Regions from separate parts of the Pseudocitrobacter corydidari genome, predicted to be linked through region 3. Evidence: predicted binding sites of a transcription regulator. Region 3 holds the regulator's gene; each other region holds the start of a gene.
The links. Region 3 encodes PurR, which represses purine synthesis genes. Its sites were predicted from a motif close to CANGCAAACGTTTGCNTG; they were not measured.

Region 1: a site for PurR is predicted at 1,125-1,142, ahead of tusA (sulfurtransferase TusA). Genes of this name have one in related genera too.
Region 2: a site for PurR is predicted at 7,886-7,903, ahead of purL (phosphoribosylformylglycinamidine synthase). Genes of this name have one in related genera too.

Annotation. Positions count from the first base shown of each region.
Region 1 is NZ_CP087880.1:4,159,975-4,169,745, forward strand. Features, by position in the region: gene G163CM_RS19275 (DcrB family lipoprotein) at 1-263, opposite strand, end outside; gene G163CM_RS19280 (7-cyano-7-deazaguanine/7-aminomethyl-7-deazaguanine transporter) at 337-1,002, opposite strand; gene tusA (sulfurtransferase TusA) at 1,202-1,447, shown strand; gene G163CM_RS19290 (TRAP transporter substrate-binding protein) at 1,634-2,617, shown strand; gene G163CM_RS19295 (TRAP transporter small permease) at 2,628-3,137, shown strand; gene G163CM_RS19300 (TRAP transporter large permease) at 3,149-4,432, shown strand; gene zntA (Zn(II)/Cd(II)/Pb(II) translocating P-type ATPase ZntA) at 4,546-6,747, opposite strand; gene G163CM_RS19310 (lysoplasmalogenase) at 6,826-7,452, opposite strand; gene G163CM_RS19315 (DUF2500 domain-containing protein) at 7,588-7,956, shown strand; gene G163CM_RS19320 (DUF1145 family protein) at 8,053-8,325, opposite strand; gene rsmD (16S rRNA (guanine(966)-N(2))-methyltransferase) at 8,315-8,911, opposite strand; gene ftsY (signal recognition particle-docking protein FtsY) at 9,104-9,771, shown strand, end outside.
Region 2 is NZ_CP087880.1:118,669-128,439, reverse strand. Features, by position in the region: gene glrR (two-component system response regulator GlrR) at 1-1,191, opposite strand, end outside; gene qseG (two-component system QseEF-associated lipoprotein QseG) at 1,188-1,910, opposite strand; gene qseE (two component system sensor histidine kinase QseE/GlrK) at 1,907-3,298, opposite strand; gene purL (phosphoribosylformylglycinamidine synthase) at 3,923-7,810, opposite strand; gene mltF (membrane-bound lytic murein transglycosylase MltF) at 8,067-9,623, shown strand; gene tadA (tRNA adenosine(34) deaminase TadA) at 9,617-9,771, opposite strand, start outside.
Region 3 is NZ_CP087880.1:1,136,811-1,146,581, forward strand. Features, by position in the region: gene mdtK (MdtK family multidrug efflux MATE transporter) at 1-84, opposite strand, end outside; gene G163CM_RS05280 (riboflavin synthase) at 322-966, shown strand; gene cfa (cyclopropane fatty acyl phospholipid synthase) at 1,001-2,149, opposite strand; gene punC (purine nucleoside transporter PunC) at 2,447-3,631, opposite strand; gene punR (DNA-binding transcriptional activator PunR) at 3,740-4,672, shown strand; gene purR (HTH-type transcriptional repressor PurR) at 4,669-5,694, opposite strand; gene cydH (cytochrome bd-I oxidase subunit CydH) at 5,989-6,078, shown strand; gene G163CM_RS05310 (MFS transporter) at 6,177-7,406, shown strand; gene sodB (superoxide dismutase [Fe]) at 7,445-8,026, opposite strand; gene G163CM_RS05320 (C40 family peptidase) at 8,149-9,006, opposite strand; gene G163CM_RS05325 (Grx4 family monothiol glutaredoxin) at 9,346-9,693, shown strand; gene rnt (ribonuclease T) at 9,769-9,771, opposite strand, start outside.

The DNA.
Region 1 (9,771 bases), 2.0 Mb from region 3:
ACGATAACGATCACGGCTTTCTGCCCGGTCGCATCAGAGTAGACATGCATATTGTTGCTCTGGGTGCCCATTTTTCCGCTCTGGTCGGTCATATCCGCGGGTAATGAGAAGCTCAGCTTGCCATCCAGCAGGTTAATCGGCTGCCCGGAGGCGTTGCTCTCTGCCGCCGCACCCTGTGCCGGAGCTTTGGTATCGCTGTTGTCACAGGCTGCCAGCCCGGCAACCAGCAGGCCAATACCAACGTATTTCACCAATTTGCGCATTGACTTCTTCCTTTCGATAAACGGCCATTAACGGCTCATTCACCCATCTTATCACAACTCGGAAAACGAACCTTTAACCTGGCTGCATTGCTGACAAATCGGATTTGTCTGCCAGGCGTTTCATCAGCATATTTAGCAGCACGCCGTACATCGGCAGGAAGAAGATGATGCTGATCAGCACTTTAAAGCAGTAATCGACCAGTGCGATTTCCACCCAGTGCTGCGCCATGAACGGGTCGGTACTGCGCCAGAAGGCGATGAAGAAGAAGGCCAGCGTATCGCTGATATTACCGAACAGCGTCGAGGCCGTTGGCGCAAGCCACCAGTGACGGCTTTGGCGCAGGCGGTTAAAGACGTGAACGTCAAGGATCTGCCCCAGCGCGTAGGCCATAAAGCTGGCGGCGGCGATACGGGCGACAAACAGGTTGAAGTTCGCCAGCGCGCCAAAGCCCTGCCATTCACCCATATAGAAAAGTGATGAAACAGCGTAGGAGACCATCAGCGCGGGGATCATTACTGCGAAAACGATGCGTCGAGCCAGCGGCGCGCCAAAGATGCGCACGGTGAGATCAGTCGCGAGGAAAATAAACGGAAAGCTGAACGCGCCCCAGGTGGTGTGGAAGCCAAAAACAGAAACCGGCAGTTGCACCAGGTAGTTACTGGAGATAATCACCAGCAAATGGAATAGCGATAGCCAAACCAGCGCGTGCTTGCGCTGTACGGATGTAAAGGGAGTCATATTGTACCTTTTTAGAAATTGGGGTGAGGGAACCCAATAAAACTGTTCGTATTCTTATCGTTACCTGCGCGATAAGGGAGCGAATGATACTGCTTCCGCGCGTCATTGCAATGGTTGTTTTTCACGCAATCGTTAACCTGACTTGCGTCACAGAAATCACGGCGTAAACTAAGGCCGATTTTTCTACGGTGAGACCATAATGACCGATCTGTTCGCCAGCCCAAACCATACTTTAGATGCCCTTGGCCTCCGTTGCCCGGAGCCGGTGATGATGGTGCGCAAAACTGTGCGCACGATGCCCGTGGGCGAAACGCTGCTGATTATTGCCGACGACCCGGCAACCACCCGCGATATTCCGGGTTTCTGCACGTTCATGGAACATGAACTGATTGCCAAAGAGACCGACACTCTGCCGTATCGCTACCTGCTGCGTAAAAGCCATTAGTTTTTGTCAGGGCAGATTCTGTGATCTGCCCTGAAATATCGTTATCACATCGTTAAAATCGCGTTTCGAAATTGTTTCTTTTGTGAGTTATCTCACCGCCCACCTCGCACTTCCCGTCTAGTTTTTAAGCGGAAAACTAAAACAACGTTTTATCTCTTACCGCAAAAATACCGCTGGAGCCGACCGATGAAGATGACTGTTAAGCCATTCGTGGCCGCTTTGTGCCTTTCAACCGCCACTCTCCTGTTTACCTCTTACGCCTCGGCGCAAGTGATCAAAGCCGCTGATGTTCACCCAGAAGGCTACCCGAACGTGGTGGCGGTGCAGCACATGGGGGAGAAACTCAAACAGCAAACCGGTGACAAGCTTGAGATTAAAGTCTTTCCCGGCGGCGTGCTGGGCGATGAGAAGCAGATGATCGAGCAGGCGCAGATGGGGGCGATCGACATGATCCGCGTATCGATGGCTCCGGTGGCGGCGATTTTGCCTGATATCGAAGTCTTTACGCTGCCCTACGTTTTTCGCGATGAAGATCATATGCATAAGGTGATCGACGGCGACATCGGCAAGCAGATTGGCGACAAGCTCACTAACAATCCGAAATCGCGTCTGGTCTTCCTTGGCTGGATGGATTCTGGTACGCGTAATCTCATCACCAAAGAGCCGGTGCTGAAGGCGGAAGATCTCAAGGGCATGAAGATCCGCGTGCAGGGCAGCCCGGTTGCGCTGGCGACACTCAAGGATATGGGGGCGAACTCGGTGGCGATGGGCGTGAGTGAGGTATACAGCGGCCTGCAAACGGGCGTGATTGACGGTGCGGAGAACAACCCGCCGACGTTTATCGCCCACAACTACCTGCCCGTCGCCAAAAACTACACCCTGAGCGGCCACTTTATTACCCCGGAAATGCTGCTCTACTCGAAAGTGAAGTGGGACAAACTGAGCGCGGACGATCGGCAAAAAATCATCACCCTGGCCCATGAAGCGCAGCTGGAGCAGCGTGAACTGTGGAAAGCCTACAACGACCAGGCGTTGGCGAAGATGAAAGCGGGCGGCGTGCAGTTCCACGAAATCGACAAAACCTTCTTTGTGCAGGCCACGGAACCGGTGCGTAAAGCGTACGGCGAAAAGCATCAGGAACTGATGAAAGCCATTGCTGATGTCCAGTAGCGGAGGCCCTATGTCAGAGCATTTTTCGCGCGCAATGGATCGGCTTTACATGCTGGCGATGTGGGTTGCCGGGCTGTCACTGCTGCTGATGACGATAGTCATTCCGGTGGGGATTTTTTCTCGCTATGTGCTTAACCGGGGCGAATCCTGGCCGGAGCCGATTGCCATAATCTGCATGGTGACTTTCACCTTTATCGGCGCGGCGGTGGGCTATCGCGCCGGGTCGCATATCGCGGTCAATATGCTCACCGACCGCCTGCCCGCTGCGCTGCAAAAAGCGGCGGCGCGACTGGTGGACTTACTGATGCTGTTGGTGACCGTGCTGATGTTCTGGTACAGCTTCTGGCTCTGTGTCGAACTGTGGGAGCAGCCCGTTGCGGAATTCCCGGTGATGACCTCCGGCGAGAGCTATCTGCCGCTGCCGGTGGGTTCCGCTGTGCTGATTCTGTTTGTGATTGAGCGCCTGCTGTTCGGTTCGCAGGAACACCGCCCGGTGGTGCTCATCGGTAACCACGGTTAATGAGGTGAAAGATGGATGCGTTTATTTTGCTTTTCACCCTCGCCATTCTGTTGGCCGTGGGAATGCCCGTCGCGTTCGCGGTGGGCTTAAGTGCCGTTGCCGGCGCGCTGTGGATTGACCTGCCGCTGGAGGCATTAATGATTCAGATAACCAGCGGGGTGAACAAGTTTACCCTGCTGGCGATCCCGTTCTTCATTCTGGCGGGAGCGATTATGGCCGAGGGTGGCATCGCCCGGCGGTTGGTCAATTTCGCCTATCTGTTTGTGGGCTTTATTCGCGGCGGGCTGTCGCTGGTGAACATTGTCGCCTCGACCTTTTTCGGCGCGATTTCCGGTTCATCGGTGGCGGATACGGCGTCTATCGGCAGCGTGATGATCCCGGAGATGGAAAAGAAAGGCTACCCGCGCGAATACGCGGCGGCGGTGACGGCGAGCGGTTCGGTGCAGGCGATTCTTATCCCGCCCAGCCATAACTCGGTCATTTACTCACTGGCGGCGGGTGGCACGGTTTCTATCGCTTCGCTGTTTATCGCGGGCGTATTGCCTGGGCTGTTGCTGGGGTTGTGCCTGATGATTCTGTGCCTCGGTTTTGCCCACAAACGTGGTTATCCGAAAGGGGAACGTATTCCGTTTAAGCAGGCGCTGAAGATTTTCGTTGATGCGCTGTGGGGGCTGATGACGGTGGTCATTATTCTCGGCGGTATTCTCTCGGGGATTTTTACCGCCACAGAATCGGCGGCGGTCGCCTGCCTGTGGGCGTTTTTCGTGACCATGTTTATCTACCGTGATTACAAGTGGAGCGAGCTGCCGAAGCTGATGTGCCGGACGGTAAAAACCGTCAGTATCGTGATGATTTTGATTGGTTTTGCCGCCGCATTCGGTGCGGTGATGACCTATATGCAGCTTCCGGTGCGTATCACCGGGTTCTTTACGTCGCTGTCAGATAACAAGTACGTCATTTTGATGTATCTGAACATTATGCTGCTGCTGATTGGTACCTTGATGGATATGGCGCCGATTATCCTGATCCTGACGCCGGTGCTGTTACCGGTGACCAATGCGTTGGGCATCGACCCGGTACATTTTGGCATGATCATGATGGTGAATCTGGGGATTGGCCTGATTACCCCGCCGGTGGGCTCGGTGCTGTTTGTTGCCAGCGCGGTGAGTAAGCAGAAGATCGAAAGCGTGGTGAAAGCGATGCTGCCGTTTTACGGCATGCTGTTGGTGGTGCTGGGGCTGGTGACCTACGTTCCGGCGATATCGCTATGGTTGCCGGGGGTATTGGGGATGTGAGTTTGGTGCGCGTTGTTGCCGGATGCGCTTCGCTTATCCGGCCTACAAATGTATTGGCACACCGCTATCTTACCGTAGGCCGGATAAGGCGCAGCCGCCATCCGGCAATGCCATCACCGCAACTTCATCCGCAACAACCGCAGCGCATTCAGCGTCACCAGCACCGTGGCCCCGGTATCCGCCAGCACCGCCAGCCACAACCCGGTAATGCCAAGCAGGGTGGTGACGAGGAAGATGCCTTTCAACCCCAGCGCGATGGCGATGTTCTGCCGCACGTTGGCGTGGGTGGCACGCGCCAGACGCAGCATTTGCGCCAGACCGGTTAAGCGGTTGTGCGTCAGCGCGGCATCGGCGGTTTCCAGCGCCACGTCGCTACCGCTACCCATCGCAATGCCAATGGTAGAGGCTTTCATGGCTGGCGCATCGTTAATACCATCGCCGACCATCGCCAGCGGCGCTTTCGCATTCAACGCCGTCACCTCGGTGACTTTATCCGCCGGCAGCAGCCCGGCGCGGAAATCGAGCCCCAGCTCGCCCGCAATGGCCGCCGCCGCGCGTGGGTTATCGCCGGTCAGAATAATGCCCTGAATACCCAGCGTGTGCAGGGTGTCGATGGCTTCGCGGGCGTCGTCACGTAGCGTATCGCGCAGCGCCAGAATACCCAGTAGTGTCTCTTCGCGTGTCACCAGCACTACCGTATTACCGGCTTTTTCCAGTTCTTCAATCTGCATCTGATGAGCATCTGCCGGGAATTTACCCGCCGCGCAAATCAGAATGCGTTGCCCATTAACGTTCGCTTCGATACCGGAACCTGCCAGCGTGCGCTGGTTGTCGGCTGTGGGTAGCGGTAGCTGGCGCTGCTGCGCTTCACGAACAATGGCCTGCGCCAGCGGGTGCGTTGAGCCTTGCTCCACGGCGGCGGCCAGCGCCAGCATACTGTTTTCGTCAAGTTCCGCGGTAGCGACAACGGATGTCACCTGCGGTTTGCCGACGGTCAGGGTGCCGGTTTTATCAAACGCCACCTGCTGTACGCGGCCCAGCTGTTCCAGCGCCGCGCCGCCCTTAATCAACGCGCCATAGCGTGCAGCGGTTGCCAGGCCAGAGGTAATCGCCGCCGGCGTGGAGATAACCAGCGCGCACGGGCAGCCAATCAGCAGCAGCGTCAGACCTTTGTAGATCCACTCCAGCCACGGTGCGGAAAAGGCCAGCGGCGGCAGCAGCGCAACCAGCAGCGCCACGACCATAATCGCCGGGGTGTAGATGCGGCTGAAACGGTCAATAAAGCGCTCAATCGGCGCGCGGCGCTCTTCCGCTTCTTCAATTAAACGCAGAATGCGGTCGATAGCGCTGTCGCCAGGCTGTGAAGTCACGGTGATTTGTACCAGACGATCGACGCTGGTCGCTCCGGCGCTGACGCGCTCGCCCGCACTGTGTTCCACGGGGATAGATTCACCGGTTAAGGCGCTTTCATCAAAGCTGGCAAAGGGAGAAAGCAGCGTGCCGTCGGCAGGTAAGCGCCCGCCAGCCGCTACTTCAATCACATCGCCAGGGCGTAAATCCTGCTGCGCGACGGTTTCACGCTGGTCGCCACGCACGCGCACGGCGGTGTCGGGTTTCAGCGCCATCAGCGCGCTCACGCCCTGACGCGCGCGGGTCGCCGCCCAGCCTTCGAGTCGTTCGCCGATTAAAAACAGCAGCAACACCATCGCCGCTTCCGCCGTCGCGCCAATAAACAGCGCGCCAATCGCCGCGACGCTCATCAGCGTTTCAATGGCAAACCAGCTGCCGCTTTTGATCAGGCGTAACGCCTGACGCGCCACCGGATAGAGGCCGACCAGCGTCGTCGCGATAAACGCGGCGTTCCCGAGAGGGTGATTGAAATGCTCCAGCCCCCAGCTGATCACCATCAGCAGCGTCAGCAGAATAAGGGGGAGATTTTCACGCAGGCGGGAAGGGGCTTGTTCCGTTTTCGGTGCGTTTTCGCCGCGCAGCGTGTACCCGGCGGCGGTGACCGCGCGTTCGACCTGGTCGCGAATATCGTTATCGGCATCGACCAGCAGCTTTTCGGTGGCGAACAGCACTTTGACCTGTTTAACGCCGGGGATCTGGCTTACCGCCGTTTCGACTTTGCGGGCGCAGGCGGCGCAGTCCATGCCATCGACAAGCCAGCTGTAGCGGGCATCCGGCAGATTTTCGGCAACGGTTGATGCGCACTCGCCGTCGCAGCAGCAGTCGTCCGTTTTGGCAGGCGCAAGGGTAAACTTCAGCGAGGAAAACTGCGGCGCTTTAGCGGGCTTCGTCTCTGGAGTCGACATGGTATCCTCCGGTTAATGATCGTTGTTTCATTAAACGCAGCATACACTCTGGAGTCGACTCCAGAGTCAAGAGCCATTTTATAGATAGAGCGCGCGGACGATCAAAAAGTGTCCGGCGAAGTAGCAGGCCGACGAAATGGCGTTATCGGCGCGGAAACGGTAGCGATAATGGCTAACCAGCCAGACGATATTGCCCAGCAACAGCAGTGCCGCACCTACGAAGCCTGAAAGCGCCGGGCTGGTGGGACGCAGGAACCACAGTTCACCCGCCAGCCAGACCATCACCAGCGTCATGGCGATAAAGGTGGCGACCGGGATACGCAGCTCTTCCAGTTTGCTCCATATAACCGCCAGCAGCAGCGCGCCAATGACCAGCAGCACCAGCGGCAGCGGCCAGAAGAAGCTGAGGGTCATCTGGCTGGCAAACCAGATGGTGTACAGCAGATGCGACAGGAAGAATGCGCCGATGGCATAGAGCAGGCGCTGGCGCGGCAGTAGCGTTAGCGCATCGCCAACCAGTGAGGCGCAAAGCCCCGCGACGACCAGATAGCCAACCGCCTCAAACATCGGTGCTTGCCAGGCGAGAAACAGAAGAAGAATAAGGGTAACCGGTTTAAATACCCAGCGCTGCCAGACCGGGCCACGGTAAGATGCATCGACATAAAGCCATGCGGATAAGCAGACAGCAATAAACGACCAAAGCATATTATGTCCCTGTTATCATTAGTGGGGTATTACACGCGTTGTCCTGGTCTTCAGTGTAGTGTTCATGAGCGCCTAATGACAATCGCCTTCCATGCCGTATCGCCCGAATTCCGTAAATTCCTATGAGATGTGATGATGAGTAAGATGCCGTTATTTTTTGTCGTCGTGGTCGCAATTATCGTGATTGCCGCATCGTTTCGTTATGTGCAGCAGCGGCGGGAAAAACAGGAAAACGAGGCTGCACCGCTGATGCAAAAGCGCGTCACGGTCAGTAACAAGCGGGAAAAAGTGCTCAACGATCGTCGCTCGCGCCAACAAACGGAAATCCCGGCGGGCAGTTCAATGCGCTATGACGTGAGCTTTAAGCCGGAGCAGGGCGGGCTGGAGATGCATTTTCGCCTCGACGACGCGCAGTATCATGCGCTGACGGTGGGCGACAAAGGCGTGCTGAGTTATAAAGGTTCGCGGTTTGTGGCGTTTGAGGCGGAGAGTTTGGGGCAGTGATGGTGGTTGTCGGGTGGCGCTACGCTTACCCGACCTACGGTTTGCACGTATTTGTAGGCCGGATAAGCGCAGCGCCATCCGGCAAAAAACCGCACATTACTTCTTCTTCGGGGTGATTTTTTTCTGCCACACCAGCAATTCAAAAACGCCAAACAGGAAGATGCGTACCTTCTCCGCTTTGCTCATCTGCGGGCCATCTTTCGGGATGGTGGACTGCAACAACGCCATTTGCATGCCGTGCATCAGCACCATAAACACCAGCGCGACGTTAACGAAAATATTCAGCGGGCGCGGGAAAGGCTGGAAAAGATTGAGCAGCAAAAACGCCCATACGCACAGCATCAGCAACCGACCCAGATTAATCAGCATCCTTTTCTCCTTGTGCTTCACGATGGTACAGGCGGTATGCCACCTGACCGGCAACCTTCTCACGGTGCAGTTCCCAGCTTACCGGCACCGCTGGCAGGCCATTTTCCACTTCGCTTTCAACATAGATAAGCGCATCGTCCGCCAGCCAGCCGTTGTTCTCCAGCAGGGCGAGCGTTTCAGCGAGCAGCCCTTTACGGAACGGCGGATCGACAAAAACGATATCATGCGGCGTGCCCGGCTGGTTGAGGAATGAGAGCGTATTCGTATTCACGACTTTGCCCTGATTTGCCTTCAGCGTGGCGAGATTTTTCTGTAACTGCTGGGCGACCTGTTTGTCCATCTCCAGCAGCGTTGCGCCTGCCGCATAGCGCGACAGCGCTTCCAGCCCGAGCGCGCCGCTTCCGGCGAAGCAGTCCAGACATTGGGCATCGACCATTGACGGCGCCAGCCAGTTAAACAGGGTTTCACGCACGCGATCGGTGGTGGGACGCAGGCCGGGGCTGTCCGGCACCGGTAATTTTCGGCCACGCCATTGGCCGCCGATAATTCGGATCTGGCCGCTGCCCGCAGAGGTTGGTTTCTTCATTTTATTGCTCAGGTCGCTCTTTTGGCCTGCTATTCTAACGATCTGCTTACTTCGGCGAAACCTTAATCCGCAGGCGGTGATGCGCGCCGCGTTAAGTGGTAGACTAACCGACTAATTTCATCATTATTTTAGCTTTCGCCCCTGTTATGGCGAAACAGCGCCATAAATAAACCGCGAGGAGTTAAGTCGCAAATGGCAAAAGAGAAGAAACGTGGCTTTTTTTCCTGGCTGGGCTTTGGGCAAAAAGAACAGCAGCAGGACGTTGAATCTGAACAAAAAATCGAAGAACAGGCGGCGGTAGAAACGCAGCCTGAGCAGGATGACACGGCGGTTGTCGAGGCACCTGCTGAACACACTCAGCAGGAGAGCGAAGCGTTCGCCGCCGAGGTGGTTGAGGTTACCGAAGAGGTTGCGGAAAGCGAAAAGCCGCAGCCGGTTGAGATTGTTGAACCTGTAATCGTGCCAGAAGCGGTAATTGAGCACGAAGAACTGCCGCTGCCGGAAGAGATTGCGCAAGACATTGCTGAGCCGCAAGTGCAGCCGGAAGAGGTTATCGTTGAAGAGGTGATTGAGCCTGTTCAGGAGGCCGAACCGCGAGTTGAAGAGGTCGCGGTTGTTGAGCCGGTGGTTGAAGAGCCCGTCGTTGAAACATCGGTTGCTGAAGAACCCGCAGTCGTAGAGCCTGTCGCCGAAGAAATTCTCGTCGAAGACGAGCCGGTGATTCGCGATGAAGAACTCGAGGTTCAGGCGCTGGCCGCGGCTGATGCCGCAGAAAACGCTATCGACGACGAAACCGTTGAAGCGCAGCAGGAACAAGAAAAACCGACCAAAGAAGGTTTCTTCGCGCGCCTGAAACGCAG
Region 2 (9,771 bases), 1.0 Mb from region 3:
GTTACGCGCTTCGACAAAGGTTGGCAGCGCGGTGTTCTCACCTTCCAGCGCCTGCTCGACCAACGCATCGCTGATCACCGGCGACGACGTCAGCGCCACGCACTGTTCAATAACGTTCACCAACTGGCGCACGTTGCCCGGCCAGTTGGCGGCCATCAGGCGCTTCATGGCATCGGTAGAGAACGCGCGCACGAACGGCTTGTGTCGGTCGGCGGACTGGCGCAGCAAATGGTTTGCCAGCAGCGGAATGTCTTCCGTGCGCTCGGCAAGCGTCGGAATTTTGAGGTTTACCACGTTAAGGCGATAGAAAAGATCTTCACGAAACTCGCCGCGCGCCATCGCTTTCGGTAAATCGCGGTGGGTGGCAGAGATAATCCGCACGTTAATGTCGAGATCTCGGTTGCTGCCCAGCGGGCGCACTTTGCGCTCCTGCAACACGCGCAGCAGTTTGACCTGCAGCGGCGCGGGCATATCGCCGATTTCATCGAGGAACAACGTGCCGCCTTCCGCCGCCTGAAACAACCCTTCCCGATTGCTTACCGCGCCGGTAAACGCCCCGCGCGCGTGGCCGAAGAGTTCCGACTCCAGCAACTGTTCCGGCAGCGCGCCACAGTTTATCGCCACAAACGGCTTGCTGTTGCGCGGGCTGGCGTTGTGAATCGCCTGCGCCAGAATCTCTTTCCCGGTGCCGCTCTGGCCGTTAATCAGCACGCTGACATCCGACTGCGCCACCATCTGCGCCTGCTCCAGCAGTCGCAACATGATTGGGCTACGGGTCACAATCGATTCCCGCCAGCGCTCATCTACCGCCGGAGCGGTTCGCGCCAGCGCTTCATCAATGGCTTTATACAGCGCGTCTTTATCGACCGGTTTGGTCAGGAAACTAAAGACGCCCTGCTGTGTCGCGGCGACCGCGTCAGGAATCGATCCGTGGGCGGTGAGGATGATTACCGGCATACCCGGCTGCACTTTCTGAATTTCGCTGAACAGCTGCAAACCGTCCATTTCATCCATTCGCAGATCGCTGATAACAAGGTCGATACGCTCTTTCGCCAGCACGCGCAGCCCCTGCTGCCCGCTCTCAGCCGTGTCCACCTGATAGCCTTCGCTGGTCAAACGCATACCCAACAGCTTAAGCAGCCCCGGGTCATCATCCACCAGCAGCAGGCGAGCCGTTTTCCGCGGTGTCATTGTTTATCCTCCGTGTCAGCGGGCGCATCCGTTGCGTGCGTAGTGTCCGGATTAAAGCCGGACGAGGGTTTACGGCTGGAGAGCTGGCGTTCGATGTCGGTCAGGTTTTGCAGTTTACGGGTCGTCAGATCCAGTTCACCCTTCAGCGCCTGCTGCTGCTGACGCAGTTCATCCAGCGCGGCATCGCTCGTTTCCTGCAGCTTGCTGTAGCGCGTGCGCTCATCAGAGAGTTTTAGCTGGAGCATCTGGTTATCGCGCCACACCTGATACAGCGGGCGAATACGTGACGGAATTTGCGCGCTGTGCGCATCAAGTCGCGAAACAATCAGTTGGCGTTCGGAGGGCATGATTTTCGCATTAGCCAGCAGCACGCCGCGCTTGAAGGCATCTGACCAGCTCGCATCGCCCAACTGATTAGCCTGCGCCCGCGCCTGAGCGGGGGTAAGACGGTCGGCACAATCCATACCGCGCAGCCAGTACAGCGGATTGTTCTCCGCAACGGCGCCGTCAAGCGTCCAGAGTTCGTCACAGGTGGTTGAAAGGTAATCCGCCACCTGTTCGTGGGGAACTTTCTCTTCGCTGACGCCAATATGTGGCGTCAGGCCAGAGCTACAGCCAACGAGCGCCAGACAGGATAAGCCCGACAGCCAGAAACGGCGGGCGCCCTGTACGACGCGCGTACTTAAAAAGTGGGACATATGCACCCGATATGTAGTCATGAGTTTGTTTTATCCGGCCCGGGGACAGGGAGTTCAATGCGAAAACAGATATCGCCCGCACTATCGTCAATCAGATGAAGCTCACCGTGCATCTTGCGCACGCAATCGCGGGCAATACTCAACCCCAGACCACTGCCCTTCACGGCCCCTTTTCGCTGGCGACTGCCCTGGAAAAAGGGCTCAAAAATCATTGCCTTTTCGGCATCCGGGATCGGCGTCCCTGTATTGGCCACATCAATAGCGATTCGCCCGCTGGAGACGTGGCTACGAATATAAATGTTACCGGATTCAGTACCATAGTGCACCGCATTGGAGTAGAGATTATCCAGCGCGCTCATCAATAACGTCGATTCGGCCAGGCATGCCGGGGCTTCCAGAGAAACCCGGGTATGCATCATTTTAGCTCGCGCCGGCAAACTGTGCGCAGAAACAACGGCTTCCACCATTGGGGCCAGCTCGACGCGGCTCATGGGCACGGCGCCATCGCTCAGTTTGCGGTTGTAATCCAGCAGTTGCTCAATCAGTTTTTGCAGGTTACGGCTGCTGTCATCGAGGATATCCACCACCTCTTTTTGCTCCGGCGTGAGTGGGCCGACAACCTGGTCCGCCAGCAATTCGGTGCCTTCACGCATGCTGGCGAGCGGCGTTTTGAGTTCGTGGGAGAGATGGCGCAGAAACTGATGGCGCTGCGATTCCAGCCAGGAGAGCCGCTCGCTCAACCAGACGATACGTTGGCCGACGGATCGCAGTTCGCGCGGGCCACGGAAGGTGACGCCCTCTTTGAGGGTTTCCCCCTCGCCCAGGCGATTAATCATACTCTCAATGCCTTTGACCGGGCCGATAATCATGCGGGTAAACAGCAACACCATCGCCAGGCTCACCAGGAACAGCACCAGCGCCTGCCAGCCAAAGAACTGGCCGCGCTCGGCTATTTCCTGCTGTAGCTGCTGACCGCGCGAGAAGACCACCGTACGCGTCGCCTGAACCATTTCGGTATTGGCATTGGCAAAGGCTTCCAGCCTGGCCGCCGCCAGCTTTTCCGGGCCGCTATTGAGACACTGAAGCTGGGCCAGATCGTTAAGATCCTGCCTGAGCGCCTGATACAGTTTTTCATCGGGCAGCACGCCCGCATGCGCGTCGAGCATATCGCTGTAGCGCTTACGCTGGCTCTGGTAAACGCGCGCCAGCGTTGGGTCATCGAGCACGCAGTACTGGCGATAGCTGCGCTCCATTTCCAGCGCAATGTTGGTCATTGCTTCGCTGCGACGCGCATCAATTAGCGTGGTACGGTTGGTTTTTTCCGCCTGCGCACTAAGCGCATTCAGGCTCTGCCACGCCTGCCAGGCGAGCACCAATAAAGGCAGCAGGATCAACAGAAATGCCAGCATAACCAGTTGTCGCAGCGAACGGGGAGAAAGAGAGACGCGTTTCACAAGGAGTTCCCAAAAAATCAACCTGTAAGGATGCTAACTGAGGAAGTGACGCGGGGAAAGGCAGAAATAACAAAGCCGGGTCGAAACCCGGCTTTGTTCTGGAATAAGGCGGTGCCTAACTCAACGTTTCGCCCGATGGTTGATATGCAAAGATATCAGAAGCTGGACGGCAGGCACCTTGTTGTGCGTCATTCGAAGTTTATGTAGCACGTCCCGAAGGGGCTGACATAAGAGGGTGAATGAGCCACTGAGTATATTAATGCAGGATGTGTGCCAATATGGAAAATAAAATGTTAACTCAATGATAATTAAAGATAATATTGATTTTATCAATCATTGAGTAAATGATTATTTTTTGTTCTTTGCGTCGCTGATTAGCAACACTTTATTCGCCACCAAATAAAAAACATATAAATCAATAAGTTAAATGTCTCCATTTGGAGACACCTGCAATAAGGATTGTCTGTGATTCACGACACTTAAAAACGCCGGATGGCGGCTGCGCCTTATCCGGCCTACACGTCGATGCGATTGATTGCGGTCATCCAACAAAAAGGGCCGCTTTCGCGGCCCTGTCTCTTAACCTAACTGCTTACGCGCATTGCGGAAGATACGCATCCACGGCCCATCCTCGCCCCAGTTTTCCGGGTGCCAGGAGTTTGCCACGGTACGGAACACGCGTTCCGGGTGCGGCATCATGATGGTGACGCGACCACTTTCGTTGGTCACGGCGGTGATCCCGTTCGGAGAGCCGTTCGGGTTCGCCGGATAGGTTTCCGTCACCTTGCCGAAGTTATCAACGTAGCGCAGTGCCACCAGACCTTTGCTTTCCAGCGCCGCCAGATGCGCCGCATCGCGAACTTCCACGCGGCCTTCACCGTGGGAAACGGCAATCGGCATCTGCGAACCGACCATGCCCTGCAGCAGCAGCGATGGGCTTTGCGTCACTTCGACCAGGCTGAAACGCGCTTCAAAACGGTCAGAGTTGTTACGCACAAAGCGCGGCCACAGGTCGCTGCCCGGGATCAGTTCGCGCAGATTAGACATCATCTGGCAACCGTTGCACACGCCCAGCGCCAGCGTTTGCGGACGATGGAAGAAGGTTTCAAATTCATCACGCACGCGATTGTTGAACAGGATAGACTTCGCCCAGCCCTCACCCGCGCCCAGCACGTCACCGTAGGAAAAGCCGCCGCAGGCGACCAGCGCATCAAAACGCGCCAGCCCGGTGCGACCGGCAAGCAGGTCACTCATATGGACGTCGATGGCATCGAAGCCCGCACGCTGGAACGCCGCCGCCATTTCCACATGGGAGTTGACGCCCTGCTCACGCAGTACCGCCACCTGAGGACGCGCGCCCTTCGCAATGTACGGCGCGGCGATATCTTCACTGATATCAAAGGTCAGCTTCACGTTCAGGCCAGGATCGTTATCGTTGGCTTTCGCGTTATGCTCCTGATCGGCGCTTTCCGGGTTATCACGCAGGCGCTGCATCTGCCAGGTGGTTTCTGCCCACCACATACGCAACGTGGTGCGGCTTTCGCTAAAGACCGGCTGGCCGTTAGCAGTCAGCACGAAGCGGTCACCCGCGACGGCATTGCCCAGATAGTGCACGCAATCGCCGAGACCGTGTTTCGCCAGCAGCGCTTCAACCGCCTCACGGTCAGCCGCGCGAACCTGAATCACCGCCCCCAGTTCTTCATTGAACAGTGCAGCCAGACGGTCATCGCCCAGCGCGGCGATATCCGCCTCAACGCCGCAATGACCGGCAAAAGCCATTTCCGCCAGCGTCACCAGCAGGCCGCCATCAGAACGGTCGTGATAGGCCAGCAGTTTACGCTCTGCCACCAGCGCCTGAATGGCGTCATAGAAGCCTTTCAGCTGCGCGACGTCACGCACATCGGCAGGTTTGTCGCCCAGTTGACGGTAAACCTGCACCAGCGCGGTGGCGCCCAGCGCGTTATGGCCTTTCCCAAGGTCAATCAGCAGCAGCGCGTTATCTTGCGTAGAAAGCTGCGGCGTAATGGTATGACGCACATCTTCCACGCGAGCAAACGCGGAAATCACCAGCGACAGCGGCGAAGTCATTTCGCGCTGTTCGTTACCTTCCTGCCAGCGGGTTTTCATCGACATGGAGTCTTTACCGACCGGAATGGTCAGACCCAGCGCCGGGCAAAGTTCTTCGCCAACCGCTTTCACCGCTTCATACAGACCGGCGTCTTCGCCAGGGTGACCGGCAGCAGACATCCAGTTCGCCGACAGTTTGATGTGTTTGATATTGCCAATTTGCGTTGCCGCAATGTTGGTCAGCGCTTCACCGACGGCCAGACGGGCAGACGCCGCGAAGTCGAGCAACGCAACCGGAGAACGTTCACCAATCGCCATCGCTTCACCGTAGTAGCTGTCGAGGCTGGCGGTAGTGACCGCACAGTTAGCCACCGGGATCTGCCACGGGCCGACCATCTGATCGCGCGCCACCATGCCAGTCACTGTACGGTCGCCAATGGTGACGAGGAAGGTTTTTTCCGCCACGGACGGCAGATGCAGAACGCGGTTAACCGCATCGGCAACGGTAATACCGTCGCGAACCAGCGCACCGCCCTTCGCTTTCAGGGTGGTGACGTCGCGGGTCATCTTCGGCGTTTTGCCCAGCAGCACGTCAAGCGGCAGGTCGATAGGCTGATTGTCGAAGTGCTTGTCATTCAGGCTGAGGTGCAGTTCTTCAGTCGCTTCACCAATGACCGCATAAGGCGCGCGCTCGCGCTTACAGAGTTCATCAAACAGCGGCATCTGCTCAGGCGCAACCGCCAGCACGTAACGTTCCTGCGATTCGTTACACCAGATTTCCAGCGGGCTCATACCCGGCTCGTCGCTCAGGATGTCGCGCAGTTCGAATTTACCGCCGCGTCCGCCGTCGCTCACCAGTTCCGGCATGGCGTTAGAAAGGCCGCCCGCGCCAACGTCATGGATAAACAGAATCGGGTTCGCCTCGCCCAACTGCCAGCAACGGTCGATCACTTCCTGGCAACGACGCTCCATTTCCGGGTTGTCGCGCTGTACGGAAGCGAAATCGAGATCCGCATCAGACTGGCCGGAAGCCATGGAAGAGGCTGCGCCACCACCAAGGCCGATATTCATCGCCGGGCCACCGAGAACGACCAGTTTCGCACCCACGGTGATCTCGCCTTTCTGTACGTGATCGGCGCGGATGTTGCCGATCCCGCCTGCCAGCATGATCGGTTTGTGATAGCCGCGCAGCTCTTCGCCGTTGTGGCTGTTCACTTTCTCTTCATAGGTGCGGAAGTAGCCGTTCAGCGCCGGGCGACCAAATTCGTTGTTAAACGCCGCGCCGCCCAGTGGGCCATCGGTCATGATATCGAGCGCGGTAACAATGCGTTCCGGCTTGCCGAAATCTTCTTCCCACGGCTGTTCAAAGCCCGGGATACGCAGGTTAGAAACGGAGAAACCGACCAGACCCGCCTTCGGTTTCGCACCGCGCCCGGTGGCGCCTTCATCACGAATTTCACCGCCGGAACCGGTTGCCGCGCCCGGCCACGGAGAAATCGCCGTCGGGTGGTTGTGGGTTTCGACTTTCATCAGGATGTGCGCAGGCTCCTGGTGGAAATCGTAGCGACCCGTTTCGTGGTCAGCAAAATAACGCCCCACTTCAGACCCTTCCATTACTGCGGCGTTATCTTTATAAGCAGACAGCACGTGATCCGGCGTGGTTTCAAAGGTGTTTTTGATCATCTTGAACAGCGATTTCGGCTGCTGTTCACCGTCGATAATCCAGTCGGCGTTGAAAATTTTGTGTCGGCAGTGCTCAGAGTTAGCCTGCGCAAACATATAGAGTTCGATATCGTTCGGGTTACGCCCAAGCTTAGTGAAGGCATCCTGCAGATAGTCGATTTCATCATCCGCCAGCGCCAGCCCCAGACGCAGGTTAGCGTCGATGAGCGCCTGACGCCCCTCGCCCAGTAGATCCACGCTGGATACCGGTGCAGGCTGATGATGAGCAAACAGTTTTTCCGCATCCTGCAGCGAGTCGAAGACGCTTTCCATCATGCGATCGTGCAGCGCTGCCGCCACTTCACGCCACTGCTCCGCCGTCAGCGTAGAGGCTTCCACATACCAGGCCACACCGCGTTCCAGGCGCAGAACCTGAGTCAGGCCACAGTTGTGGGCGATGTCGGTTGCTTTTGAAGACCAGGGGGAGATGGTGCCAGGGCGGGGAGTCACGAGCAGTAATTTACCGGAAGGCGTATGGCTGCTGAGACTCGGGCCATACTTCAACAGACGTTCAAGTCTGGCGCGCTCTTCGTCGTGAAGCGGAGCATCCAGATCGGCAAAATGGACATACTCAGCGTAAATATTGCTTACCGGGAGGTTGGCTGCCTGAAAACGCGTCAGCAGTTTGTTAATACGAAATGCAGACAGTGCAGGCGAACCACGCAGAATTTCCATCATAAGTCTCTCGTCTTCTAAGCTTTCAGTGTGCGCAAGGGGGGAAAACGGGCGCTATTATAGATAATCCTGCGCCCTGACGAAACCGTTTGCGTAGAAATAAAATCACTTCCTGCTTTTACCAATAGATGTGACGTATCTCTCGAATTAGTTGCCAACTGGCGCAATCTTAAGCAAAATGCCGCTCATTCTGTTCCAGACCATAGTCTTCTTATGGTCACTGCACACAGTGATTTAGTTAGCGCAGAGAATTAACTATTTGAAAAAATTAAAGATTAATTATCTGCTGATCGGCATCGTCGCACTGCTGTTAGCAGCAGCCCTTTGGCCCTCCATTACATGGATAAACCAACCGGCCAATCGCATTGCCGCCATTCAGGCGCGGGGGGAACTTCGCGTCAGTACCATCGTGTCACCTCTAACCTACTCTCGCGTTGATAATAAAGAGTACGGGCTCGACTACGCCCTTGCTGAACAGTTTGCCGATTACCTTGGCGTAAAACTGAAGGTGACCGTGCGGCAGAACATCAGCGAACTGTTTGACGACCTCGACAACGGCAAAGCAGACCTGCTGGCCGCGGGACTGGTGTATAACAGCGAGCGCGTCAAAAACTACCACGCAGGCCCGGCCTACTATTCCGTTTCTCAGCAGGTGGTGTATCGCGTCGGCAGCTATCGCCCGCGTTCGCTGGGAGAACTGAACGCCGATAATCTTTCCATTGCGCCAGGACATGCGGTGATCAACGACCTGCGGTCACTGAAAGAGACGAAGTATCCCGATATCAGCTGGCAAGTGGATGAAAAGCGCAGCAGCGAAACCTTAATGGAAGAAGTACTGGCGGGCCGCCTGAGTTACACCATCGCAGACTCGGTGGCGATCAGTCTGTTCCAGCGCGTGCATCCTGAACTGGCCGTGGCGCTCGATATCACCGACGAGCAGCCGGTGACCTGGTTTAGCGTTAACGACGAAGACGACACGCTTTCCGCCGCGATGCTCGACTATTTCAACAGCATAAATGAAGACGGCACCCTCGCCCGCCTGGAGGAGAAATATCTGGGGCACGGCGGCGATTTCGATTATGTCGATACCCGGTCGTTCCTGCGCGCCGTCGATAGCGTGTTGCCAGACCTTCAGCCGCTGTTTGAGAAACACGCGAAAGAGATAGACTGGCGACTGCTGGCGGCTATCTCGTATCAGGAATCGCACTGGGATGCGCTGGCCACCTCCCCCACCGGCGTGCGCGGCCTGATGATGCTCACCAAAAACACCGCTCAAAGCCTCGGACTGACCGACCGTACCGATGCGGAACAAAGCATCGGTGGCGGCATGCGCTATCTGCTGGATATGATGGATAAAGTGCCGGATACGGTGCCGCAGGATGAGAAAATCTGGTTTGCCCTCGCCGCTTATAACATGGGTTACGCGCATATGCTCGACGCCCGCGCGTTAACGGTTAAGCAGAAAGGCAACCCGGACAGCTGGACAGATGTGAAACAGCGCCTGCCGCTGCTGAGCCAAAAACCTTATTACAGCAGGCTCACTTACGGTTATGCGCGTGGACATGAGGCCTACGCCTATGTCGAAAACATCCGTAAGTATCAAATTAGCCTGGTGGGGTATCTGGCGGAGAAAGAGAAGAAAGTGGCCCAGGAGATGGCGATTGCCGCCGATTATCCAGCGGTGACAATGGACGAACTGAACCGCAACAATGCTGACTTCTTACCGTTTATTTCCCTGTCGCCACGCGATTATCTGCACAGCGTTCAGGGATCAACGTCAAGCGAACTGGTCGACGCCGCACATTCTCATCATTGATTTTCGGCTTTCTGCGCTTTGCGCAATGCCTTGATTTGTTCGCGGCGTTCGCGGAAAAAATCACTCAGCATACCGGCACATTGTTCGCGCAATACGCCTTCGGTGACCTCGACACGGTGATTCATTCCCGGATGATGCAGGACATCCA
Region 3 (9,771 bases):
CATTGCCGTTTGGGCAACCTGCGCAAGAATAACGGGGATAGCCAGAGCCAATAACTGACGCGCTTCGCTAAAATACTTCTGCACGTTAACACCTATATTTTTTGTTATTTGAGAGACAGAAAAGCCGCCTGAACAGGCAGCAAGAAGATAATAAAGAGGATTGCCAGCTATTGTAGCGGGGATTTGCCATTAAGCCAGTCTAAAAATCGACGTCTTTACGCCGAGGCTGGCAACCTGTTTGGGCAACTGTTATTGTTCGTATCAGAAAATACGGTGTGGCCGTAAGCCCCGCCGGAGTAATTATCGACAGGAGTTAAGTGCATGTTTACTGGTATTGTGCAGGGCACGGCAAAAATCGTGTCCATCGATGAAAAACCAAATTTCCGCACGCACGTTGTAGAGCTGCCGGACTACATGCTGGATGGCCTGGAAACGGGCGCATCGGTAGCGCACAACGGCTGCTGCCTGACCGTGACCGAAATTAATGGTAATCAGATTAGCTTCGATCTGATGAAAGAGACGCTACGCATTACTAATCTGGGTGATGTGAACGTGGGTGATGTGGTTAACGTTGAGCGCGCGGCTAAATTCAGCGACGAAATTGGCGGGCATTTGATGTCGGGCCATATTATGACCACCGCTGAAGTGGCGAAAATCGTCACCTCCGAAAACAACAAGCAGATCTGGTTTAAAATCCAGGACCCGTCACTGATGAAGTACATCCTGTATAAAGGCTTTATCGGTATTGATGGCATCAGCCTGACGGTCGGTGAAGTGACGCCAACGCGCTTCTGCGTGCATCTGATCCCGGAAACGCTGCAACGCACCACGCTTGGCGCGAAGCGTCTGGGCGATAAAATCAATATCGAAATTGACCCGCAGACGCAGGCGGTTGTTGATACGGTCGAACGCGTACTGGCGGCGAAAGAAGCCGCAGCCATCGCAGCCGCGCAGCCGGAAGCCTAAAAAAAATCCCCCGGTGTATGCCGGGGGAGATTAACTAGCGTGCGACGCGTAAACCGTGCTCCACGCCACGCGAGAACACCACCTGCCAGAGTTGAATGTCACGTGCGCGAAATGCCCCCGCGCAGGCGTTCAGATAATACGTGAACATCCGTTTGAAACGTTCCGAATAGTTGTCCGCGATTTCCGGCCAGCTTTCCAGAAAACGCTCATGCCAGGCCATCAGCGTGGTGTCGTAATCTGCGCCAAAGTTGTGCCAGTCTTCCATCACAAAGTGCGGCTCGCTGGCATCCGCAATGTGGCGCACGGAGGGGAGGCAGCCGTTCGGGAAGATGTATTTGTTGATCCACGGATCGACGTTAAGGTCTGTTCGCTTTGAACCGATAGTGTGCAGCAGGAATAAACCGTCAGGTTTCAGGTTCCTGTCGACCACTGAGAAATAGGTGGCGTAGTTTTTCGGCCCAACGTGTTCAAACATGCCGACGGAAACGATGCGGTCAAACTTATCGTGCAGGTCGCGGTAGTCCTGAAGCAGAATCGTGACGTCCAGCCCTTCACAGCGCTGTTGCGCCATTTTCTGCTGTTCAGCGGAAATGGTCACGCCGACCACGCTCACGCCATAGTGCTCGGCCATAAACTGCGCCAGACCACCCCAGCCGCAGCCGATGTCCAGCACGCGCATGCCGGGCTCAAGTTTCAGTTTCTGACAAATCAGATTGAGCTTCGCCTGCTGGGCCTCTTCCAGAGTCTGGGCGTCTTTCCAGTACCCGCAAGAGTACTGCATAAAGGGATCCAGCATGCGGCTGAAGAGATCGTTGCCAAGATCGTAATGCTCTTTACCCACCATCCAGGCACGTTTTTTACTTTGCAGATTAAACAGACGGGCCGCCGCGATGCGCAGCGTATCTTTCAGGTGGCGGGGCAGTTGATTTTCCAGCCCGGCTCGCAGGACTTTCTGGAAGAAAATATCCAGACGCTCGCATTCCCACCAGCCGTCCATATAGCTTTCGCCTAACCCCAGAGAACCTTCCTGCAATACACGTTTAAAAAATTGGGGATTTTTGATCTGCAAGTCTGAGGGGGCGTTACCGTTAATTTCGATGCCTGCCCGGCTTAACAATTCGTTGGTGATGCGGTACCAGTCATCATTCGGTACCCTAACTTCTTCTATACACGATGAGCTCATAGCTTCTCCATCCCGACCCGGTGATCAGAACCTTAAAACAGCGTAGACGCTTTTTAGAGTTTGTGAGAAATCTCACGGAACTTCCGTGAGCCTGCTATCCGACGTAGCACAGAGGAAGGGAGATAACCCTTGCCGAAAAGACCATCCCTGGGGAACCGGGAGGCGTCCTGCTCCCGTTAACAAGTAATAACTATCGTAATTATGTGATACCGATTCAGTATAGGACGCAAAATCTACTGATTCAATCAAAAATCTTAGCAAACTAACTACGAGTTAATAACATTGATATTCATGATGTTAGGCGCGAGAAGTTTCTTCCGCTGAATTCTCTGCTGCGCCAGCCTGCATCTTATAGCCTATTCCGGCGAGAACGACGGTGGCGACCATTACGCTGGTGGTGGCCAGCAGCGGGGCGGCAATCAGTGAAGAAACCACCAGGCTTGCGAGGAAGCAAAGACCTAATTGCAGCGTATTCTGTAATGCTGCCGCGCGGCCTGTTGCCTGAGGGAACGGACGCAGCGCGCGCGCCACGACGATCGGGTAAATCGCGCCGTTAGCCATTGCCATCACGCAGAATGGAATCAGCAGCGCGGTGAGCGACACATGTGCGGTGAGGCCGACGCCCCAGGTGGCCAGGACGCTGACGGCGTAAATCAACAGCAGCCATGGCAGCAGTTTTGCACCATCCCATTTTTGCAGCGCCGCGCGGCAGCCGTAACCACCCACGAGGAAGGCAATGGTTTGTGGCACATAGCTCAGACCAATCACAGTTGGGCTGTAGCCCATCGCATTAAGAATAAACGGCGAGCCGGTCAGCCAGGCGAAGAAGCTGGCGGAGCAGGCGGCGTAGATGAGTACGTTGCCGCGATAGTCCTGGCTGCGTAACAGCTTCATAAAGGTCAGTTTATCGCCAGTGACGGCAACCTTTTTGTGCGCGGGTTTCAGGCGCAGCGCCGGGATCATCAAAATCAGCGTGATGGCAAAGAGGGTGGCAAAGATGGCCTGCCATTCAAAATGATGCAGGATCCAGCTTCCCAGCAGCGGGGCCAGCGCCGGAGAAAGCCCGACAAGCGGCATAATCGTCGCAAAAATACGGTTAGTGCGCTGGGCCGGGTAGTAATCGGTCACCATCGCCTGCCAGGTTACCGCGGCTGCACAGACGCCGACCGCCTGCACAAAGCGCAGGATCAGCAGGGTGGTGGCATCGCGAACCCACAGCATTCCCAGACAACCAAGGGCAAAAATCGTCAGGCCAATCAGCAAAACAGGCTTGCGGCCATAGCGGTCTGAGAGAGGTCCCCACAGCAGCTGCGCCACGGCAAACCCGGCGAGAAACAAACTCAGGCTTGCGCTTACGGCAGCCGCTGGCGTTTGCAGATCGCTTTGAATCGCGGCGAAGGCCGGAAGATACATATCGGTGGCGAGAAAACCTAACACACTCAGGCCCGCCAGCCAGACTAAAAATCCTTTCCCAGGTTGCATAAAAACGCCTTTTCTTGTTTTGGAGGAGGCTGAGAGTGTAGAGAGTGAAATCTGGCTTGTGAAACGCTAATATTTGCGTATTGGTTTCAAAAATTTTGTGAGCAGAAAATGTGGTCTGAATATTCACTGGAAGTTGTGGATGCCGTCGCGCGTAACGGAAGCTTTAGCGGCGCGGCAAATGAGCTGCACCGGGTGCCTTCTGCAATCAGCTATACGGTGCGACAACTGGAAGAGTGGCTGGCGGTTCCGCTGTTCGAACGGCGCCACCGGGATGTGGAATTAACCCCTGCCGGGGCGTGGTTTTTAAAGGAGGGGCGGTCTGTTATCAAAAAAATGCAGATCACCCGTCAGCAGTGTCAGCAAATTGCCAATGGCTGGAGAGGGCAGTTGGCTATCGCGGTGGACAATATTGTAAAACCAGAGCGCACCCGACAAATGATTGTCGATTTTTATCGCCACTTCAGTGACGTAGAGCTGCTGGCGTATCAGGAGGTATTTAACGGCGTGTGGGATGCCCTGGCCGATGGGCGAGTGGAGTTAGCGATTGGCGCGACGCGCGCCATCCCTGTTGGGGGGCGATATGCGTTCCGCGACATGGGTATGCTGAGCTGGCAGTGCGTGGTGGCCAGCACGCATCCGCTAGCACAGATGACAGGGCCGCTGAGTGATGACGTGTTGCGCAACTGGCCGTCGCTGGTGCGCGAAGATACGTCACGGTCGTTACCGAAACGTACCACCTGGTTGCTGGATAATCAGAAAAGGGTCGTGGTGCCCGACTGGGAATCGTCAGAAACCTGCTTATCCGCAGGATTATGCGTTGGCATGGTGCCAGAGCATTTTGCGCGACCGAAGATAGATAAAGGCGAATGGGTTGCCCTGGAGCTGGAAAACCCGTTTCCCGATGCGGCCTGTTGCCTGACCTGGCAGCAAAACGACAGTTCACCGGCGCTAAGCTGGTTATTAGAGTATCTGGGAGACAGTGAAACGCTGAACAGCGAATGGCTGCGAACGCCCGAATTGAGCGTTCGCTGTGGCGATTAACGGCGATAGTCGCGGAACGGGCCGTCGGCCACGGAGCGGCGTTCAATCAGGCGCGGGTGCACCTCGATGGACTGCGACTCTTCGCGTTTGCTGACAATTCGGTCCATCAGCATATTGAAGGCGGTTTCTCCGAGGGAATCCTTCGGCTGGTGGATAGTGGTCAGCGCCGGGGTGAAGAAACGTGAGTTGCGCACGTTGTCATAACCAATCAGGGAGATATCCTGCGGCACGCGCAGTCCCATTTCGTCTGCGGCGCACAACGCACCCATCGCCATGATATCGCCACCGCAGAAGATAGCGGTAGGGCGCGGATTCTGGGACAGAATTTGCTGCATCGCACGATAGCCGGATTCCGGTTCGAAATCGCCCTGCACGATCCAGTTTTCCGGCACCTTGATCATCATCTCGTCCATGGCTTTCATAAAGCCAGCCAGACGACCTGCACCGGTGTTGCGCTCCAGCGGACCTGGGATCACGCCAATTTCGCGATGCCCACGTTCTACCAGATAGCGACCAGCCATGTAGCCGCCTTCGAAGGCGTTATCGATAACCGAGTCGGTAAAGTCAGCTTTCGCTTCGCCCCAGTCCATAACCACCATCGGAATATGGCGGTACTCTTCCAGCATTTGCAGCAGCGGTTCCGGGTATTCGGAACACATCACCAGCAGGCCGTCCACGCGTTTCTGCGCCATCATGGAGAGATACGCGCGCTGTTTTTCAAGGTTGTTCCACGCATTACCGAGGATCAGGGTATAGCCTTTCTGGAAGCAGTTCTTCTCAACGGCTTCAATAATTTCTGCAAAGTAGGCAGCTTCACTGCTGGTCGCCAACAAACCAATGGACTTGGTGTGATTGACCTTCAGGCTACGGGCCACGGCGCTGGGAGAGTAGTGCAATTCTTTGATTGCCGCCCATACCGCTTCACGCGTCTCTTCGGCGACAAAACGCGTCTTGTTAATCACATGTGATACAGTTGTAGTGGAAACGTTTGCGCGCTTCGCTACATCTTTAATAGTTGCCATTCCATCTCACTCCAGACCCGGGCCTGCCCCTGATCGATTCAATACGAAAACGTTTGCCTTCACTCACCCTGGCGCAATGTTATGAATTGCGGTTCGCCGGGAAAACGACACAGGACGACAGGAGGGGGTCAATGGCCGATACACTTTTTAATAAGCGTCGAATTTTGTCTTATCTTTGCCAAAAGTGGAAGCGCAAAATCGGTTATTGCGTGAAATCCGGGAAGATTTTTGCGAATAAGTGTGCAAAAATGACATAGCTCACTTTTGGTGTGGGGATAATAAGGAGAAAAATTGATGAGTACCGAACTGAAGATGTCAATTACCACAACGGTTATTACGCTGGCGCTGATCGTCGCGGCCGCGCTGACCGCCGTCCTGCATTAACCCATCCTAAAGGGAGAGACGGCTCTCCCTCTCTTCGATTGTTATCAATTCAGCAAAAATATTTTGCTAATTTGTTCACTTCTGTTTTTTTGTGATTGATGTCATGCTTTTGCAATCTGTTGTCACGCCGCTCTGCGTTTGCGGCAAACCGGAGTCAAAGCATGAAAGTGAATTATCCCTTACTGGCGTTAGCCGTAGGCGCATTCGGGATCGGTACCACCGAATTTTCGCCGATGGGGCTATTACCCGTTATTGCCAAAGGGGTTGATGTCTCGATTCCTGCCGCAGGTATGTTGATCAGCGCCTACGCTGTAGGTGTCATGGTTGGCGCGCCGCTGATGACGCTGCTGCTCTCACACCGCGCACGCCGCAATGCCTTAATTTTCCTGATGGCGATTTTTACCCTGGGTAACGTCCTTTCTGCTATCGCCCCGGATTACACCACGCTGATGCTGTCGCGCATTATAACCAGCCTCAACCACGGCGCGTTCTTTGGCCTGGGGTCGGTGGTTGCCGCAAGCGTGGTGCCAAAACATAAACAAGCCAGCGCGGTAGCAACCATGTTTATGGGGTTAACCATCGCCAATATCGGCGGCGTTCCGGCGGCCACGTGGCTTGGAGAGACCATCGGCTGGCGCATGTCGTTCCTGGCGACGGCTGGGCTTGGCGTGATTGCCATTATCGGCCTGTGGTTATCCCTGCCGAAAGGCGGGGCGGGCGAGAAACCGGACGTGAAACGTGAACTGTCGGTGCTGGTACGCCCGCAGGTATTGTCTGCGTTGCTCACGACCGTGCTGGGTGCCGGGGCGATGTTCACGCTCTATACCTACATTTCACCGGTGCTGCACACTATCACGCATGCGACGCCTGCCTTTATCACCTTAATGCTGGTACTGATTGGCGTGGGCTTCTCAATCGGTAACTATCTTGGCGGTAAATTTGCTGACCGTTCGGTCAGCGGCACCCTGAAAGGTTTTCTGCTGCTGTTGATGTTGATTATGCTGGCGATCCCGTTCCTGGCGCGTACGGAAATCGGCGCGGCATTCAGTATGGTGGTGTGGGGCGCGGCGACCTTTGCCGTGGTGCCACCATTGCAGATGCGCGTAATGCGTGTTGCGCATGAAGCGCCGGGGCTTTCATCTTCGGTCAACATTGGTGCGTTTAATCTTGGCAATGCGCTGGGGGCCGTAGCCGGTGGGGCGGTGATTTCCGGCGGCCTGGGTTACAGCTTTGTGCCAGTGATGGGGGCGATTGTAGCAGGGGTTGCACTGCTGCTGGTCTTCTTCAGCAGCCGTTCACAGGGTGAAGAGGCCGTGGTTAGCCAGTAACAAAAACGCAGAAGGGGAAACCCTTCTGCGTCATTTCTTTATGCCGCCAGATTCTCAGCAACAAACTTCCAGTTTACCAGCGCCCAGAAGTGCTCCAGATAGCTCACGCGCGCATTGCGGTAATCAATATAGTAAGCGTGCTCCCACACATCTACCGTCAGCAGCGGTTTGGCATCCGTCGTCAACGGCGTACCCGCGTTAGAGGTAGAGACAATCGCCAGGCTGCCGTCGGCTTTTTTCACAAGCCAGGTCCAGCCAGAACCGAAGTTTTTCGCGGCGGCATCGCTGAACTGCGCTTTAAACTCAGCAAAGCTACCGAAAGCACGGTTGATGGCTTCTGCCACTTCACCGGTCGGTTCGCCACCGGCGTTCGGTGCCAGGCAGTGCCAGTAGAAGGTGTGGTTCCAGACCTGTGCTGCGTTGTTAAACACGCCGCCTTCAGAGGTGCGAATGATCTCTTCCAGCGATTTGCCTTCAAACGCCGTCCCTTTCACCATATTGTTCAGGTTGGTGACGTAAGTCTGGTGGTGTTTCCCATAATGATATTCGAGCGTCTCGGCAGAAATGTGCGGTGCCAGAGCGTCTTTGGCATACGGTAATGCAGGTAATTCGAACGACATTGCTACTCTCCTTTTTATAGTTAATATCCCCAGTAACCTTGTACTGAGTGTGGATAGAGTAGCAAATTAAAAGGTGTGATAAAAGAGAAGGTTACCCTGCCAGCAGCGTGGCAGGGCAGGGGTTAGCGGATGGTTTTCGGGGTCATCACGCGGCGCGCGCCGACGTAGTGGCGATCCCAGTAGTCTTCACTGAGGGAGGTGATTTGAATATCGCGACCGGTTCGCGGAGACTGAATAAACTTCCCGCCGCCGATATAGACGCCAACGTGATCGGCGGTGCCGCGCCCACGTGTGCGGAAGAACACTAAATCGCCGCTCTCCAGCTCACCCCGGTCAATCGCACGGGCATCGCGTAGGTGGTACATTTCGTTAGCGGTACGCGGGATACGGAATTTCACCAGATCTTTATACGCGTAATACACCAGGCCGCTGCAATCAAAACCGGTGCGTGGCGAGGTGCCGCCCCAACGGTAAGGTTTGCCAATCTGGTCCATCAATTTGTTCATCGCGGTTTTCTGCGCTTTCTGCACGCGCGCTTTATGCGCTTCGGCGATGGTTAACGGTTTGCTCTCCACTGCGCTGGTGGTGCAGGATTTCTTATGGCCCTTCCGCACCACGCATTTGGTGGTGACGTTTGCCGCTGCGGTTTTCATCGTGCTGCTTTTGCCCCGGCGCGTAGTGGCCGTCTTCGTGGTGCTGGCAGTGCGCGCGATGCGGGATGATTTGCTGGCGGTAGAGGTGGTTTTTTTACTTGCCGTCGCCTTCGTGGTGGTTTTTTTATTGGTTGAGGCGGTGGACTTCTTCTTGCTGCTGCTTTTGCTGACGGTATTTTTCTTCTTCCGTTCGCTTCCTTTTGCGGAAAGCGATTTTTGCGCCGCCGTGGCTTTCGTGTGACCGGAAGCGTGCGAGAGCGGCGAGAATGCTAATGATGAAAACAGCAAAGCACAGAGCGTGATCGACATTTTTTTTATTCGCGCCACTGAGCAATCCTCTGAGTATGGAGGCATAAAATTCATGCCTGGGTATGATTTACAAAACTCATCAATTCTAATCCATATAAACCAATAAAGTTAATAGCGATTTTGTATCTAAAATAGTGTTTCGTTAGCAAGTGCAAAAAAAAACAGCAATCGAAATACAATCAGCCAAAAAATGCACAGTTTTTTTATCGGCAGGCTGCTAAAGTGACATTTCGAAGGCATCTTCTGCGCTCAGACGGTAAAATAGTAAAGAGTGAATAAAATGTTATTTTCCGTCTGAGGTCTGAAACGCTACAATGTCAGACTACATGTGGTATTCGAAGTTAAGGAAGTAAGACAATGAGCACAACTGTTGAAACAATCCAACGTCAGATCGCCGAGAACCCCATCCTGCTGTACATGAAGGGTTCCCCGAAACTGCCAAGCTGCGGTTTTTCCGCACAAGCTGTCCAGGCGCTCTCTGCCTGTGGCGAACGTTTTGCTTACGTAGATATTCTGCAAAACCCGGAAATCCGCGCTGAGCTGCCGAAATACGCGAACTGGCCGACCTTCCCGCAGCTGTGGGTAGATGGCGAACTGGTTGGCGGCTGCGACATCATCATCGAGATGTACCAGCGCGGCGAATTGCAGCAGTTGATCAAAGAGACTGCTGCAAAATATAAAGAAGAAGAGCCGAAAGCGGAGTAATTCGCAGGCGGTTACAGCGTTAGCCGCCTTCTGGCAAAAAAAAGCGACCTGAAACGGTCGCTTTTTTTATGTGATTTA